2 linked regions of the Prochlorococcus marinus XMU1411 genome follow. The protein of the gene in region 1 binds, or shares a complex with, the protein of each later gene. Links are inferred from orthologs where the notes say so. Each region holds a gene or a part of one and is shown on either strand. Other genes may lie near its edges.

What was found.
Region 2: the proteins of uvrB (region 1) and HA145_RS01625 are in contact, whole or in part, in a crystal structure (PDB 7EGT), measured with the Thermus thermophilus proteins. The link is inferred for Prochlorococcus marinus XMU1411 from one-to-one orthologs. Residues at the interface, in WP_096411307.1 of Thermus thermophilus: Glu23, Leu25, Arg26, Asp27, Gly28, Glu29, Arg30, Phe31, Arg55, Glu326, Asp327, Phe328, Glu379, Ser382, Gln383, His398, Gly400, Arg401; in WP_096412145.1 of Thermus thermophilus: His654, Arg656, Phe657, Gln666, Asp668, Glu669, Lys680, Arg681, Leu682, Ser683, Lys685, Tyr686, Ala687.

What each region holds. Positions count from the first base shown.
Region 1 is NZ_JAAORI010000006.1:113,385-119,167, forward strand. The notes cover bases 1,594-4,524. They hold uvrB (excinuclease ABC subunit UvrB), read right to left. Parts: upstream 4,114-4,524; coding sequence 2,074-4,113; downstream 1,594-2,073. Other genes in these bases: HA145_RS09190 (aspartate kinase), read left to right, coding at 1,594-2,066; HA145_RS09200 (DUF561 domain-containing protein), read right to left, coding at 4,143-4,524. Also shown: holA (DNA polymerase III subunit delta), read left to right, coding at 1-266; more of HA145_RS09190, read left to right, coding at 306-1,593; more of HA145_RS09200, read right to left, coding at 4,525-4,919; tRNA lysidine(34) synthetase TilS, read left to right, coding at 5,005-5,783. UniProt on the Escherichia coli protein: The UvrABC repair system catalyzes the recognition and processing of DNA lesions. A damage recognition complex composed of 2 UvrA and 2 UvrB subunits scans DNA for abnormalities.
Region 2 is NZ_JAAORI010000003.1:2,649-8,503, forward strand. Bases 1,969-5,043 are described here. They hold HA145_RS01625 (UvrD-helicase domain-containing protein), read right to left. Parts: upstream 4,673-5,043; coding sequence 2,264-4,672; downstream 1,969-2,263. Other genes in these bases: HA145_RS01620 (CCA tRNA nucleotidyltransferase), read right to left, coding at 1,969-2,258; HA145_RS01630 (hypothetical protein), read right to left, coding at 4,713-4,925. Outside these bases: selenide, water dikinase SelD, read left to right, coding at 1-1,010; more of HA145_RS01620, read right to left, coding at 1,011-1,968; HA145_RS01635 (R-phycoerythrin subunit beta), read left to right, coding at 5,080-5,592; HA145_RS01640 (phycobiliprotein lyase), read right to left, coding at 5,576-5,855. UniProt on the Escherichia coli protein: A helicase with DNA-dependent ATPase activity. Unwinds DNA duplexes with 3'-5' polarity. Translocates on single-stranded DNA with 3'-5' polarity. Initiates unwinding more efficiently from a nicked substrate than double-stranded DNA.

The DNA of each region.
Region 1 (5,783 bases):
TAAATGCAGGTTTAATCAGTCAAATAAGGATTCATACAATTATAAAATTAGCAGTCAATGCAGGAAACGATAATGCAGACAAGATTTGTACTCTTGCAGGTATTTCAAATCCAAAAAGAATTTTTTTTATTCGAAAAAAAGTAAAGAACATATCACAAGATTATTTAATGGATTTATTGAGTAACTTATTAGATATTGAATCATTGCTAAAACAAGGTAATAATCCTATAAATGTTTTTACAGATAGTTTAATTAATTTAAGTTAACCAAATTATAAGTTTAAGAATTTACATTATGATTTAAACATGGCATTACTTGTAAAAAAATTTGGCGGCACCTCTGTAGGTGATATTAAAAAAATTAAAAATATTGCAAGTAGTATTTGTCAAAGTAAAGAAGCAGGAAATGAAATTGTCGTGGTTGTCTCTGCAATGGGTCAAACCACGGATAATTTAAATTATTTAGCGGAATCAATAAGTAAAAATCCTAATCGAAGAGAATTGGATATGCTTCTCTCAACTGGAGAACAAGTAACCATAGCTCTTCTCTCAATGGCATTAAACGAATACGGAATACCTGCAATTTCAATGACAGGTAGCCAAGTTGGAATTATTACTGAATCAATTCATGGGAAAGCAAGAATTCTGGATATAAAAACAGAAAGAATCCAAAATTATATAAATCAGGGTTTTGTAGTTGTAGTGGCTGGATTTCAAGGAACAACATTAAGCCATACGGGTTCAATGGAAATTACAACTTTGGGTAGAGGTGGTTCAGATACTTCAGCAGTAGCTTTATCAACAGCTTTAGGAGCTGAGACTTGCGAAATTTATACAGACGTACCAGGAGTTCTTACTACTGATCCAAGAATTGTTGCTAATGCAAAACTCTTAGATGAGATTAGCTGTGAGGAAATGCTTGAACTTGCAAGTGTCGGTGCTTCAGTTCTGCATCCACGAGCAGTAGAAATCGCTCGTAATTATGGAATTAAATTATGTGTCAAATCAAGCCAAAGTGACTCAAGTGGGACTCTCCTAGAAAGTCAAATCCAACCTCTCCCGCTAAAAAGAGGAAGCTTAGAATTAACAAAAACAGTAAATAGTCTTGAAGTATTAGAAAACCAAGCAGTATTCAGTCTCTCAAATATTCCTGATAGACCTGGGATTGCTGCACAAATATTTGAAAAACTTTCAGAAGCAAGTATTAATGTAGATTTAATTATACAAGCTACAAATGATGGAAATAATAACGATATAACATTTACTGTTAGTGAATTAGAAGTTAAAAAGACTACAGAACAATGTGAACTTATAACTAGTCAATTAGGAGGACAATATAATCTAAAAACAAACATGACTAAATTAAGTATTCAAGGAGCGGGCATTATGGGTAGACCTAGTGTTTCAGCTGATTTATTTGATACTTTATCTCAAGCGAATATAAATGTCAGGTTAATAGCTACTAGTGAAATTAAAGTCAGCTGCGTAATTGAAATTAATAATATTCCAAAAGCTATTAGATTTGTTGCTGAGAAATTTAAATTATCTGATACACAAATATTTGTTAATCCAATCAACGAAAAACAAGATCAACCTGAAGTAAGAGGAATTGCATTAGATAAAAATCAAGTTCAAGTAAGTTTTCGAAAACTGCCTGATCGTCCAGGTGTAGCAGCATCGATATGCTTAGCATTAGCTGAAAATAATTTAATTTTCGATACGATCGTGCAGTCTGAAAGAATTTCCTCTTTAAAAACTAAGGATATTAGTCTTACAATGAATAAACAAGATAGAGAAAAAGCTAACTTAGTTTTTGAGGCTTTAACAAAAAAATTACCCGGATCATACATTGCAGATGGCCCTGCTATAGCCAAAGTAAGTACTGTTGGAGCAGGAATGGCATTTAAGGTTGGAACAGCTGGAAAAATATTTAGAGCATTGGCTGATCAAAATATCAATATTGAAATGATCGCTACTAGTGAAATCAGAACTTCATGTATTGTCTTAGAAAAAGATTGTGACAAAGCAGTAAATGCAATTCATAATCATTTCGAATTAGAAAAATAAGTTCTTTTTAATTATTTCTTGCCAATTTTTGTCTTAATTTTTTGATTCTATCCCGCAAATTTGCTGCTTCTTCAAAATTTAAATCTTTTGCAGCATCTTTCATTTTAATTTCTAACTTTTCTATTAAGTCAGGCAATTCTTCTAGCAAACATTGGTTATCACTGGAATTTAGAATTGAGTCAGTTTTGTTATTGACAATATTTATTAAATCTTTAGATAAACCACCAGCATCTAATTTTCTGGAAAGTTCTAGAAAAGATAATATTGAATTTTCGATTTTTTTGCCTGCAGGTTTTGGAGTAATACCATTGACTTGGTTATATTTTTCTTGAATAGTTCTTCTTCTTTCAGTTTCAGATATTGCTTTTTTCATTGAATCTGTGAAGTTATCTGCATATAGCAAGGCAACACCTTCAACATGTCTTGCAGCTCTTCCTATTGTTTGAATTAATGACCTTTCTGCTCTCAGAAAACCTTCTTTATCAGCATCTAAAATGGCAACTAAGGATACTTCAGGAAGATCAAGTCCCTCTCTTAATAAATTAACTCCTACCAAAACATCATATTCGCCCATTCTAAGGTCTTGAATAATTTCAATTCTTTCAATTGAATGAATTTCGGAATGCAAATATCTAACTCTTACTTTATTTTCAGATAAAAAATCAGTTAGATCTTCAGCCATTCTCTTAGTAAGCGTTGTCACTAGCACTCTTTGATTTTTTTCAGCTCTAATTCTTATTTCAGATAAAAGATCTTCTATTTGGCCCTCACTAGGTCTTACATCAATTACAGGGTCTAATACCCCAGTTGGTCTTATAACTTGCTCAATAAATTCACCATCACATTGATCTAATTCCCATTGACCGGGAGTTGCACTTATAAATAATGTCTGTTTTGATTTTTCCCAAAACTCTTCACATTTTAAAGGTCTATTATCTGCAGCACTTGGCAGTCTAAAACCATGATCTATTAAAACTTTTTTTCTAGATTGATCACCGTTGTACATCGCATGAAGTTGAGGACATGTTACATGACTCTCATCGACTACTAACAACCAATCATCAGGAAAGTAATCTATTAAGCATTCTGGAGGTGAACCTTCCTCCCTACCTGATAAATGACGAGCATAATTCTCAACCCCATTACAATAGCCAACCTCTTTAAGCATTTCTAAATCATATTTTGTGCGTTGTTCTAAACGTTGAGCCTCTAATAATTTTCCTTCGTATGTAAATTTATCGAGTTGAGTTTTTAATTCACTTTTAATTGCACTGATTGCACTCTCAAGTCTTTCTTTTGGAGTAACAAAATGCTTCGCAGGGTAAACACTTACTTGTTCTAAACTTTCAAGTATTTCTCCAGTAGTAGGGTCAACATATCGAATAGCCTCGACTTCATCACCAAATAATTCGATTCTTATTAATCTATCTTCATAGGCTGGACCAATTTCTAAAACATCGCCTTTAATTCTGAATCTACCTCTAGTAATTTCAATATCATTTCTAGTATATTGATTTTCAACAAGAGATCTTAAAGAAGAACGTAGATTGATAGATTTTCCAACTTGAAATTTAACTGCAGCTTTTAAATATTCACTTGGTATACCCAGACCATAAATGCAACTTATAGATGCTACTACAATTACATCTTTTCTCTCAAACAAGGAGCGTGTTGCAGAATGCCTGAGCATATCTATCTCTTCATTAATTGAAGCAGTTTTTGCTATGTAAGTATCACTTACAGGGACATAGGCTTCAGGTTGATAATAATCGTAGTAAGAAATGAAATACTCTACAGCATTTTTTGGGAAAAATTCCCTTAATTCATTACATAGTTGTGCTGCTAACGTTTTGTTATGGGCTAATACAAGTGCTGGTCTTCCTGTTTGTTGAATTACATTCGCAATGGTAAATGTTTTACCAGTTCCAGTAGCTCCTAAAAGAGTCTGAAACTCTTTACCATTATTAACGCCTTTAACTAATTTTTTAATAGCCTCAGGTTGATCTCCATTTGGTTCGTAAGGAGCTTGAAGCTTATAGTTGTTCATCAAGCTAATAGCTAAAGGATATTGCTATACTAGGAAATTTTTTCTCCGATTATTGAATTCTTCAAAGATTCTTTTAGGCCTCTTATAACAGCAATCATTGATATTAAATCATCTAATTTATTAACTACAGATCCAACGCCAACAGCTGAGGCTCCAGAGGATATTGCTAATGGACAAGTCACTTGGCTTAATCCAGAGGCACTCATGATTGGTATATTCAGGAATTGTTTCTTAAATTCTTGATGAATAGCATAGGTAGCTGCAAGAGTTGGTACTGATTTTTCAAAAAAGCCTTGAATTCCTGGAGAGTAAGGAGTAGAACTGGTGCCACCTTCTGTTTGAATAATATCAACACCTTCTTCTACTAGCTTCACAGCAAGATCAACTTGTTTATCAATAGGCATAGTATGAGGAACAGTTACTGATAAAGGAACATTAGGCAATAAATCTCTCGTCTCTTTTGTAATGTTTAAAACTTTTTTATCTGAAAAATTAATCCCTTTTTCATAAAAAGTATCGTAATTTCCAATCTCAATTAATGATGCTCCTGCTTTTACAGAATCTTGAAAAGATCGAGGCACAACTGAACTAACACAAACGGGTAGTGTTGAATTCTTAAGTGCTAAATCAACAAGTTCAGGTTTACAAGCAATATCGACAAGATCTGCACCTCCCAATGAAGCAGCCTCAACAATTCTTTTCACCGATTGAGCATCGAAATTATTTAATCCTGAAATAACTTTGAGTAAGGATTTGCTTCTTAACTCTTCTTTGATTTTTTGTGGCAAAAGATTAATCAGACTCATTTACTTGATGAATTTATTACCCGATTGTGACATTGTTTTAGTAAAACGGTGCATTTTTTAAAAAATATTATCTGAGCAACACAAAATGTCTGATAAAAAATTAACTCAGAAAAATTGGTCATCGTGGCATCATAAGCTTCATAAAGAGATTCTTAGCAAAAACATATTAATTCCCAAAGGATCGAATATTTTAATAAGTGTTTCAGGGGGACAAGACTCGATGGTCTTATTGACCCTAATTAATGACCTAAAAAAAATTCATAATTGGTCTATTAGTGTTTGGCATGGTGATCATCAGTGGCACGAAAAATCCTCAGTCTATGCTCGTGAATTAAAAAGTTATTGCGAAGATAAAAATATTTCATTCTATTTTGATCAAGCAAATAAAGAAAATATTTCTTCAGAAGAAAAAGCACGAGAATGGAGATATAAAAATTTATGTGAACGGGCCAAAACTTTATTAAATAAGAACCAGCAAAAACATAATATTTATTTGTTAACTGGTCACACGAGTAGTGATAATGCAGAAACATTTATCCTTAATTTATCTCGAGGGAGTAATTTTGCAGGTCTGAGTAATATTGAGAGCAAAAGAGTACTTGAAAAGCAAATTTTTTTAATAAGACCAATATTAATTTTCAGTAGAGAAGATACAAAACAAATTTGTAATGATATGAAAATCCCATTCTGGGAAGATCCTACAAATACAGATCTTAAATTAAAAAGAAATTTAGTTAGAAAAAAAATTATTCCTGCTTTAGAGGTTATTTATCCAGGTTGTTCTGAAAGGATAAATAATTTTTCCCAAAAAATGAGCAACTACAATAATGAACGTAATGATCTTAGTGAACTAGCATACCTTTA
Region 2 (5,855 bases), on another replicon or contig:
TAAATTCTTTTGCTTCATCACCTGAAGATTCAGTTGAGATATATCAAAATGGTCAACATATTATCTTGCAAAGTGTAGATGGATTTCCTGCTTTGGTAAGTGATCCTTGGCTTAATGCAAAAATTACTACTTTGCATGCTTGTTCAGATTTGTGGGCATGCGGAGCAAAACTTTCATCCGCGCAGGCTTTAATTTCATTACCAAAAGTTGAAAGGGAATTTCAGAGTTACCTCTTTTCTCAATCACTTCAAGGTATTAAATCAACAGTTAAGGATCATGGAGGTGAATTACTTGGAGGCCATACTTTCGAGGCAAGAAGTTTAGTAAATAAACCTTATTCATTAGGAATAGATATTTCCTTAACAGTTCAAGGTATTTTAAAAAATGGAGCAAAACCATGGCTTAAATCTGGAATGAATGTTGGAGATATTCTCATGATGTCTAGACCTCTGGGCGTTGGGATTTACTTTGCCGGTCAAATGCAAAATATTAATATGCTCGGTAGTTCTTCTGAAATAATTAATAATTTAGTAAAGAGTCAGCAATATTTGATTGATGAAATTTATCTTTTTCAAAATCAATTTAAAGAATCATTAGTCAATGCTGCGACTGACATTACTGGATATGGATTTATTGGACATCTTAAAGAAATGGTTGAATCATCTAATTTATATAGGCAAAGCAATAATCTTGAGCAACTAAAAGTTTTATTAGATTTATTTGCATTTAAAGCTTATCCTGGAGTATTTGATTTAATAAGAAAAGATGTTAAAAGTACTTTCTTTGAATCTAATAAAGAAATTTTTGACAAAATTTATAAAGTAAATAAGCAAAAAAGAATTATTAATTTTTTAAACGAAAATTCATTAGATCAAGAGACTTTTAACGAGAGAATATCATTACTATTAGATCCTCAAACATGTGGACCCTTGTTGATTAGTTGCAATCGTAAATATGAAAATGTTCTAAAGGATAAGTGGTACAAGGTTGGAGAAGTTGTAAAAATGTAATTAATTTCTATTTAATTTGTCAATTTCCAAATATCTTAATCTTTTGATTTCCTTACCCATCTCCTTCCCTGGATCCCATCCTTCCTTTTTTAATATTTCTCCATCTTTTTTTGATTTTATGAATTTGTAAATAAATAACCACTTAAAAAATCTATGCCAGTATGGTCCTCCATCACAAATTAATAATTTGACTGTCTCATCATTAAGGTTTCTGTCCTCAATAAATTCTGTCCAACTTGATGGAGAAAAATGATTAAATTTTTTTTGGTTTGTATTTAATATCTTTTTAATATTTAAATAATCTTCTAATATTTTTATCTCACTATTATTTACCAAAAATCTTTGACATGCTTTTTCTAAATCTTCTGAATCTTTTAATAAGTAGAGCATATGATTTCCCTTTAACTTCTTGATCCAATTTAGTCCTCTTAAAAACCTTTTATCGACTTTAATATTTTCATTTAAGATTGAGATAATTTCCCATTTATGAATTATCGAAATTACATTAGTCAAATTATCGTGTTTGCATATTTCAGCTAGTTCCATCCTTATTCGTATACCTATTGCAGGAGGGTAAATCATTTTCTGATGAGTTTTTGTACTTTTCCATGGCCATTGTCTAACTGTTTCTTGAGATTGTTTGAGGGAATTATTTGAAATATTGAAATTTAACCTTGAAGCATATTTTGCACATCTAATTAATCTACTTGGATCATCTGAAATACTATTACTGTGAAGTAAGTTCAACTTTTTACTTTTTATATCAGAAATTCCGCCATAAAGATCATAGATTTTCCTTGTCGAGACCTCGAAAGCTATTGAATTTATCGTGAAATCTCTCCTCTTAAGATCCTCTTCAATAGTACTATTAGTTACTGTGGGATTTAAGCCAGGAGCAGTATAAATTTCTTTTCTCGCAGAAGCAATATCAATTTTATAGTCATTAATATTTATTTCTACTGTGTTGTATATATTAAATTCCTTGATTAAACATAAATCTACATTTACAATATTTTTTTTGATAAATTTTGCCAGAGAAATAGAGGATCCTTCAATAATAAGATCAATATCTACAGGTTTAGAAAATAATTTTTTGTGGAATTTACTAATTAATAAATCTCTTAAATAACCCCCAACAAAAGCTACTTTAGTATTGTTATTAGATTCTATGTATTTAACAATTAGGTTATATAGATTAAATGGAGTTTTGATTAATTCCCCTTGGATGTAATCAGAGATATCGTTCATGAGTTTTAACTTACATAACGAATTGGAGCTAATCTGGGATCTAGAATTTTACTTCCTTTATCACCAAATTTTACTGCTAAAGATATTTTTTCCCCACTCCCAAAAATATGTATGATTTCACCTTTCCCAAACTTTGAGTGAATTAGCTTATCTCCAACTATCCAGCTTTTTCCTTTACTGGGACCTGAATATAATTTCCTTACTGCATTTATTGGTTTGTTAACAAATTCATTTGGATTGTTTCGATCAACTCTAGTTAAACGATCAAGATGCCAATCTCTTCTAATTGAAGCACCACCAGTTTGTGGTAATTCGCCATCCATTAAATCTTCAGGTATTTCTGAGAGAAATATTGAAGGAATTGTTGCTTCACGCATTCCACCCCATAATCTTCTTTCTCTGGCATGACTTAAGAAAACTCTTTCTTTAGCTCTAGTAATACCTACATAGCATAATCTTCTTTCCTCTTCAAGAAGTGAGGGAGTATCTATTGATCTATGGCTAGGGAATAGACCTTGTTCTAGCCCAGTGATAAAAACATTTTGAAATTCTAAACCTTTACTATTATGCAGAGTCATAAGAGTTACAGAGTTTGGGTTATTTTTCTTCGTATCATTATCAGTTGTTAAGGCTGCTGTAGAGAGAAATCCCTCTACATCTCCACTTTCTGTTTCTTCTTCATATTGAGTAGCTGCATTAATTAGTTCTTGTAAGTTATTTCTTCTATCTTCAGATTCTTCCGTCCCACTAGATAACAAGTCACTTAAATAACCACTTTTTTCTAATATAAGTTGTAGTAGTTGAGCGGGCCCTGAATTTTCTAGGTAACACAGTAGATCATTCATAACTTCAGTAAATTTATTAATTCCTTTTGATGATCGGCCTACTGTTTCTTCAAGACTTTGCTTATCATTAAGAACCTCCCATAATGGGATATTTAACCTATTAGATAGTTCATTAAGTTTTTGAATAGTAGTCTTACCAATCCCTCTTCTAGGAACATTTATGATTCGTAAAAGACTAACGTTATCTGAAGAATTAACCAGAACTTTCAAATATGCTATTGCATCTTTAATTTCTCTTCTATCATAAAAACGCAATCCTCCAAAAATTGTATAAGGAATGCGCCACCTTACAAGAGATTCTTCTAATACTCTTGACTGAGCTCTGGTTCGATATAATATTGCAAAATTTTTCCAAATTGGGTTTTGATTATTGTTATTGAGTGATTTTATTTTATTGGTGATTGCTTCTGCTTCGGAAATTTCATCATCACAGCTGAGTAAAGTTAAAAGTTCCCCTTTTTCTTTAGTAGCCTTTAAAACTTTGTCAATTCTTTCAGAGTTGTTTTCAATTAGTGAGTTTGCAGCATCAAGAATATTAGAAGATGACCTATAATTTTCTTCTAATTTAATTAAAGATGATTTTGTATTGTCGTTGATTGAAGTTTTAAAATCTTCTTGAAAACCAATTAAAATTCTGAAGTCAGCTGCTCTGAAACTATAAATACTTTGATCAGCATCCCCAACTACAAAAATTGACCGATCTTCCCAATTGAAGAATTTTTTTGGGTCAGTATTACCAGCAGTAATTAATTTTATAAGTTCATATTGTGTTCTATTTGTATCTTGATATTCGTCAACTAAAATATGTTTAAATCTTTTGTGCCAGTAATCTCTGACTATATCATTTTGCCTCAATAAGAAAACCGGCAAAAGTAGGAGATCATCAAAGTCTAAAGAATTATTTTTTGAGAGAGAAATTCTATATCTCTTGTAGGCTTCTGCAACTGTTTTATCAAAATTATTATCTGCTTTCTCTAAAAGATCATTAGAAGTTAAGCATTGATTTTTAGCATTACTTATTAATCTCTTAATCTTTTTGGGATCATATCTTTTTGGGTCAAGATTCATATCTTGACTGATAATTTCTTTTACTAATGTTTGAGAATCTGTTTCATCATAAATTGAAAATCGCCTTGTCCATTTTAGGCCTTCTGGATCAGTATATTTTTCAATATCGTATCTCAGAAGTCTTGAGAATAAAGAATGAAAAGTACCGATCCAAAGATTTTGAAGTCTCTCTTGATGAACGTTTGATCTTAATTGATTTTGATCAATTTCTTTGAGAGTTGTCCAAGGCTGACCAAATTGATTTAAAGCTAATTCTTGGGCTAGAAGAACCTCTAATCTTGCTTTCATTTCTTTAGCAGCTTTGTTAGTGAAAGTGACAGCGAGAATGTTATAGGGATCTATAGAGTTATTTTCAATAAGATTTGCAATTCTGTGTGTAAGAGCCTTAGTTTTCCCGCTACCTGCACCTGCCACAACTAATAATGGCCCATAAACATGTTTTACTGCTTGAAGTTGCTCATTATTTAAAGATTTAAAAAGAAAATTGTTGGTTTGAGGCACTTTTGGAAGGGTTTTTCAAAAATAAGACTTTACTATGAGGTTAAGATTCCGTTTCTAGGTCTTCTAAAGCTTTTTTTAAATTTATAAGTTCATTATTGTTATTAATTATTTCTTCAAATTTATTTTGAGGCATCCTTAATTTAATACTTCGGTCAAGAATTTCTTTTTCCAATCTCTTTTTGTAAGAGGAAATAAGTTTCTTTGATAATTTTAAATCTTGTTGATCCAAAACTTTATTAAAACGTAAGTTCATACTAGCGGAAAAAAATTTTTTATTTGAACTATTTCAACTATCACTTTGGAATAAAGTTATTAATTAAGAAGCGTTGCGTTAATTTTGAAATTGTATTGTTTTTACTAGCTTTGTACTATTCTAAGATTCGAACTTTAAATTTTTAACTTTAGGAATGTCAGTTTCAAAGAATAATCAACTAATGTCTGCTGATAGGAAATTAAATGATTTAAGTAATATAAAAGAATTTATTAATAGTGCAAACTCAAGATTAGATTCAATAACCTCAATAACCAATAATTCGCATGCAATTGCGGCAGACGCTGTAACAGCAATGATTTGCGAAAATCAAGATTCAGTTAATACAAAAATATCTTTAAATACAACTAACAAGATGTCCGTTTGTTTAAGAGATGGAGAAATAATCCTAAGGATTGTTGCTTATCTTTTAATTTCTAATGACGAATCAGTTTTAGAAAAAAGTTGTTTGAAGGATCTTAAAAATACTTATCTTGCTCTTGGGGTGCCTTTAAGAAATGCAAGAAGAGTTATTGAATTAATGCGAGATGCAACAATCTCTGATTTAAATTCTACAGTTAATAATATGCAGGTAACCAAAAGCTTCCTTCCTGACTTAATTTCTGAAACAGAGTTTCAATTTGAAAGGATAATTAATCTTTTAAACTAGCTAAATTTCTTATTTCAGAAGTATGGGAAGTCTGTATTACTGAGTTATTTTCAATATTTCTAATAATGGAAAATCTGGATCTTATATGAGTGGATAAAAAAGAAACTCTTTCTTCAGAAACTGTTGATTTGTAAAAAGTTTTAATGTGTAAATTATTTTGTTCATCAACGAAATAACTTGATGATGAAATAAAAGATTCTGTATAACCTTTATTTCGTAAGACAATTCCTGAATTTTCATTTTTGGGTAAAAATATCAATAAA